Regions from separate parts of the Guptibacillus hwajinpoensis genome, predicted to be linked through region 1. Evidence: riboswitches for the same ligand, from Rfam matches in the RefSeq annotation. Region 1 holds a riboswitch; the other holds the start of a gene.
The links. A riboswitch is a leader RNA that binds a small molecule or an ion and turns the genes downstream of it on or off. The one in region 1 is predicted to bind cobalamin.
Positions count from the first base shown of each region.

Region 1 (3,158 bases):
TCATAATACGCTTCATAATATCAATCGCAGGTACTGTTTTCCTTGAAAGTTCAGGGTGGTTCACACACTGTGCATACTTTATACGAAATTCGCCTTTTCCTTTTTCCTTATCATACGAATCTTCAAGTGAGAAACCCATCACTTTTCTAACTTCGTGCGGATCAAACAAGTGCCATTCTGCTCGTTCTTCCACTGCCTCCATAAACAAATCAGGAATGCATAGTCCTGTAAAAAGATCATGTGTCCTCATCCGTTCATCACCATTGTTTAGCTTTGCATCAAGAAATTCAAAAATATCGCTATGCCAAACATCAAGGTACACCGCGATCGCTCCTTGGCGCTGACCGAGTTGATCCACACTCACTGCCGTATTATTTAATTGTTTCATCCATGGAAGCACGCCAGAGGAATTTCCTTTGAACCCTTTAATGTCACTACCGCGAGAGCGAATTTTACCAAGATAGGCGCCAATCCCTCCCCCATTTTTTGAAACGGTTGCAACATCCGTATTGCTATCATAAATACCACGAAGACTGTCATCTACCGTATCAATAAAGCATGAACTAAGCTGACCATAGCTTTTCCCTGCATTCGAAAGGGTTGGTGTCGCAACTGTCATATATAAATGTGATAAAGCCCAATACGCTTCTACAATAAGGTCCGTTCTTTTTTCTTTTGGCTCATTCATCATAAGTGTCATCGCAATAACGAGAAATCGCTCCTGTGGAAGCTCATAAACATTCTTCTCATGATCAGTCGCAAGATACCGATCAGCAAGCGTGCGTAGTCCGATATATGTAAAAAGGTTGTCTCGTTCTGGAACAATCAACTGTGCTGCCGTTGTGATTTCCTCTTCTGTATAAGAGGTCAATAGATTTTGATGATAAATCCCCTCTTTTGTCAGCTGCTGCAAAAGACGATAGAAGTTTCCCTCACCATATACGTAAGAATCCCCGCGGTTTCTAAGTGATTCTTTATAGAGCGTTTGTAGATGAACAGAAGCTGCTACATATGTCCAGTTAGGTTCTTCAGCCGTGATTCTCTCAAGTGCATTTAGAACCAGTACATGTCTTATTTCTTCTTCAGAATTTGTTTCGGTTATGCTATTAGATGTTTTCTCGAAAAATCTTTCACTGTTAAGAGATGGAAAATTCTCTATAATCTTTCTCACTTCTTTTAAGCTTTCCCGTTCATTCAGCACCATGCTCATAGTAATCTCTCCTTTTTAATCAACATAAAAGGCTCACTCTGCATCGAGTGAGCCTTGGAGAAAACGACATAAAAAGAATACAAAACACGCATTCAGTCTGCCATTTCTCACCCTCAATCCCCGAAGAATAGAAACGTTTTTGAATACACGGCAGGTCTACTGGCTTGTGCTTCTTCCTTGGCAAGCCTTCCCGGAAAATTCTCCAGTGGCATTTTGCCTCGTCCACACGACAGTTGCGGGGACAGCTCCGGATTCAGACCGGATTCCCTTTCAAGTCGTTATACGACACCGCATACTCAAATATTCAGTTAAGGGGAAAATACCCCATATATAGTATACCAAAACCAAAACCAACACTAAATGTTGATAACATCATCTTACATCACTCTCACATTTTCCACAAGCTCTATTGTTGCACCGAATGACTATTATTTCAACTCGGAAGATAAATGCCTATCACTCATGCGTTTTCATCGCATATATTGTTGATAATAAAAAAAGTTTCCTTGAGGAAAGAAAGGAATGATTCGTTTGAAGAAGCCACTTGATTCTTGTTTTAATAAGCTTGCTGGTTATACTCTGCTATGCCAGAAGTTCGGATTGCTAAGCGAACAGGAAAGTAAAGATATTATACAGAAATTATCACAGCTGCGTTAGTAACGATCTTTCCGTTTATTCAAAAGGAAGGGTAATGCTAAACAATGCACCTGCATCAGTTTAGCGCTTCAATAGTTCCATGGTGTTTTTCTACAATCGTTTTTGTAATGGAGAGCCCGATACCTGATCCTGATTGATCTCCTGTATAAAATCGTTCGAATATTTTATCGGTGTCATCTCAGAATCCAGGACCATCATCCTGAATCTGAATAGAGACGAGCTGATCTTCCAACTTCAGCGAAACATGTATATATGATGTCGCAAATCGGATCGCATTAGCTAGCATATTAATTAAAGCCTGTTTCATTTTATCCAACAATGTACGAAGAAATTTGAAAAGACTATGTGAAAATGATGGGAATTAGAGTGATTTATTCTTTAGTTGTTCAATAATGCTTTCATCAAGACTTCGAACATGCAAATCTCTCTGAGGAAACGGGATTTCGACTCCGTTTTCTTCAAAGATTCGATTCAAGCGAAAATTGAGATTGCTCTTCGTTTCCACAACAGCCTTTGGTGAAGAAATCCAAATGAACAGTTGAAAATCAAGGGAAGAATCTCCGAAACCAAAGAAATTGACAAAAGGTTCAGGAGTTTCAAGCACATACATAGATTGTTCCTTCTCCTGATCTGCAACAGTCAGAAGAAGAGTTCTAACAAGCTCCACATCTGAACCGTATGCCACTCCAATTGGAACAACCAGCCTCAGTTTCGAATCTCCATAGGAGTGATTAACAACCTGTTCTTCTATAAAGTACGAATTTGGCATAATAATCCGCTCATTATCAAGCGTACGGATAATCGTTGCTCGCATGTTAATCTTCTCAACATCACCGATTATATCGTTAATAATCACTCGATCTCCTACTTTAATTGGTCTTTCAAACAAAATGATTAAGCCAGAAATGAAATTATTTGCAATATTCTGCATCCCAAATCCAATCCCAACTCCAAGCACACCTGCAAAAACAGTTAGCGCACTGAGATCCAGACCTACCGTTGTTAAACTAATTACAACTGCAATCACCATCAACGTGTAGTGAAAAATACGGTTAAACGTAAATTGTAGTCCAGTATCAAGACTATATCGATCATACAGTGGGGGCATCAGAAACGAAGTGAAAATTTTTGAAAGACGATTCGCCAATGTAATGATAAATAACGCAATTAGAATAAGAAACAATGAGATTTCAACACTACCGATAGAAAATAGCTGCTGAAACATCCATTTTGTATCTGAAAAATAAAAAAGAACAAAAAGTAGAATAGCGTAGACAGTTGTCCAATTCAG
Region 1 is NZ_CP156674.1:2,964,408-2,967,565, reverse strand. It holds gene ABFG93_RS15355 (ribonucleoside-diphosphate reductase subunit alpha) at 1-1,210, opposite strand, end outside; cobalamin riboswitch at 1,343-1,518, opposite strand; gene ABFG93_RS15350 (hypothetical protein) at 1,733-1,867, shown strand; partial or broken gene ABFG93_RS23130 (sensor histidine kinase) at 1,923-2,153, opposite strand; gene ABFG93_RS15345 (mechanosensitive ion channel family protein) at 2,229-3,158, opposite strand, start outside.

Region 2 (3,158 bases), 1.1 Mb from region 1:
ATGATTACAATACTGCTATTAACCTTGCTGCTCGAGCATTTATGATATCTGGATCAATTGCAGTTGGTTTAGTCTTTTCTGAGGTAATTAATCAAATTATTCGTCACTCTACCTTTACGAGAAGGCAAAAACAGCGTTGAAATAAGTCATAGTTCTTTTGCAATCCATACGTACACTATGATAAATTTTAAAAGGATCACTGTGTCGAACGGTGTTAAATAATGTTAATATCTAGGGAGGAACTATGATGAAAACCTATCCCCATCTCGGGTTGTTAACAATTCGTTTGGTAGTAGGTATGCTTTTTTTTGCTCATGGATTTTTGAAGTTCTCTGAAGGTATTGCAAGTACAGTTGCTTTCTTTGAAACAATAGGGTTGTCAGGTTTCCTTGCCTATATTGTTGGCTTTATTGAATTAACAGGTGGAATTGTAATGATTCTTGGAGTAGGAACTCGGATTGTGAGTGTCCTGTTTTCAATGATCTTGATCGGTGCTCTTACAACTGTGAAACGCTCAACAGGTATGCTCGGCGGATATGAATTAGACATAGCTCTTCTAGCGATGTCCGTCTCTCTTTTTCTTAGTGGGGGTGGACCATACAGTCTCTGGACGTTCATGAAAAACAGAGGATGGTCTTTGCCAATCATTCAACAAAAGAAGGACTAGGGAAGTGACAGGATGGCCAAGTCAAAAAAGAAATTAAAGCGCAGTTCAAAGTGGATGCTTTCACTCGTGGCAATTATCATTCTACTTATGACAGTGTATTTTATGAACCAATCTACTTCTACGAAAGGTTTCAAAATAGAAGCTCAACCCCATTTGGGCGAGGAAACAGCTCCGGTTGAAATCATCCAGTTTGGGGATTATAAATGTCCTTCTTGCAAAACCTTTACCGAGTCTTTCTTTCCGTTAATTCAGGATGAATTAATCGCAACAGGGAAAGCAAGGTTTTATTTCGTGAATGACCCGTTTATTCAGGCGGATTCAAAACGAGCTGCAGAATTTGCAGAGACGGTGTATCACGAGCTCGGCAATGATGTATTCTGGCAGTTCCATCACGTTCTTTATGAGCAACAACCCAAAGATAAAGAATTAGAAAAGCAGGAAGTATATACTCCCAAATTCTTAATAGAGACGCTTAGTGGCTTAGTTAGTGAAGAAGATACAAATCAAGTGATTAAAGCGTTTAAAAAAGGAGCCGGAGAAGGTGCAGTTAAAACCGATCGTTCATTTGCAGATGAAATGAATGTATCTGGAACACCAGCGCTTTTTGTTGATGGCAAACGGTTTAAAGGATCTACTATTTCAGAATTAAAAGAGATGGTAGATCAATCTACAAATGAATAATGTGAAGTTTCTATAAGACGAGTCAACCCTTTGATGATGGAATAAATAAGAAGGCATTTCAAATTGGAATGTCTTTTCTTAATGGAGACGGGATGGATGTTAAATAAACGTTTGTTTAAGGAAACGCCCAAAGGCTATACATTGTTAAACAAACGTTTGATTAAGGCAAGGGATTGACTTTGTCTTATAAAACGTAAAGAATAGAGTTGTACAATTCAATAATATGGAAAAGGTACGCTGATCCAGCGTTTAATAGGGAAGTTGGTGAAAATCCAATGCGGTCCCGCCACTGTAAGAAGGAATAAGAAGGTGCATGATCCACTTATCAAGGATAGGGAAGGAGCGCCGTTAATAACCTTCAAGCCAGGAGACCTGCCTTTTCTAAAACACTGTTTACCTACGGTCGATAGGAGGTGTCGCTTGAAGGACTATTTGTATTGTCTATTCATTGCGCATACTTTCTGATAGAAAGTATGCGCCTTTTTATTATCTACATAGGGGGAAACCAATGAAGAAACAAGTAAAAGAATCGAGAGTGTATAAGAGTAGTCGAATTTTTCCACCTGATCTAAATAGCCATGGGACGTTGTTTGGAGGAAAACTTCTTGCGGATATGGATATGCTTGCCTCTATAGCTGCGACGAGACATTCCCGTCTTGAATGTGTAACTGTTTCTATGGATACTGTTGAATTTCTCCATCCGATAACGGAGGAAGACTATGTCCATTATGAAGCGTTTGTGATTTGGACTGGGAAAAGTTCAATGGAGGTGTTTGTAAAAGTGACTGCCGAACAACTATTAACAGGTGACCAACGGATTGCTGCTACCTGTTTTATCACATTTGTCGCGTTAATCGATGGAAGGACAGCGACTGTTCCTGGGATTAAGCCTGATACAGAAGGTGAAAAGCACCTTCATGATCTTGCAAGACAGCGAGCTCAGAAAAGAATTGACCGAAAAGCCACAAGTGAAAATTTAGCCCATATCTTAACGATGCTATAAAGTAAGGCTAGCTATTGGAGCTATAATCTGCTGATAAGGATTGGAAAGTTAAAACAGAACCATAATGGTTCTGTTTTTATTTTTAGGTCTGTTTATAGTAGGATATTCAAACTATTTATTATTTTTTCTTGAATGTAAGTTATGAATCGATGGATGTGTGGTATATGAAAAGTGCGACTAAACTTTATTAAGGAGACTGCCTATGTGGATCAAGCACGACTTTTTTAAATATATCACCGGTATTATACTTGTCCTTATTTGTATTTATTTTCTTACGGAACTTGATTTACTGAAACCTTTGAAAACAATTATTGGAACACTCTTCTATCCAGTGTTGATAGCCGGATTTCTCTACTATGCGATAAAACCCCTTGTTCGTTTAATAAAGAAGCTACCGTTTGTGGCAGACATAACAGCGATTTTAATCGTTTTCTTAAGTATCGCTGGTTTGTTATATACTGCTTTTACATTTCTTGCAAACCCTATTCAAACACAGATCTCCAAGCTCACGAAAGAGCTACCTGAGAAGCTTAAGCAGTCAGCGAGCGAAGCTGAAAAAATGATGGAGAAGAATGACATGGGCATGCTTTCTATGGAGAATTTGAGGCAAAAAGCCACAGGCTTTCTCGGAGATCTCACACAAAATCTTGGAGATCATCTGATGCAGGTTATTGGTGCTGTTACAAGCGCCACAACTGTTCTTGTTATCGTGCCATTTGTATTATTTTACTTTCTTAAAGATGACCACAAGCTAAAGCCCTTCTTGTTGAATTTTCTTCCTTCGAATCATCAGGAAGAAGGTAGAAA
Region 2 is NZ_CP156674.1:1,835,833-1,838,990, reverse strand. It holds gene ABFG93_RS09555 (threonine/serine exporter family protein) at 1-140, shown strand, start outside; gene ABFG93_RS09550 (DoxX family protein) at 245-667, shown strand; gene ABFG93_RS09545 (DsbA family protein) at 680-1,348, shown strand; cobalamin riboswitch at 1,562-1,742, shown strand; gene ABFG93_RS09540 (acyl-CoA thioesterase) at 1,857-2,351, shown strand; gene ABFG93_RS09535 (AI-2E family transporter) at 2,554-3,158, shown strand, end outside.
Region 2: it holds a riboswitch for cobalamin, as region 1 does, so the genes downstream of both, ABFG93_RS09540 (acyl-CoA thioesterase) here and ABFG93_RS15355 (ribonucleoside-diphosphate reductase subunit alpha) in region 1, are expected to answer to the same signal.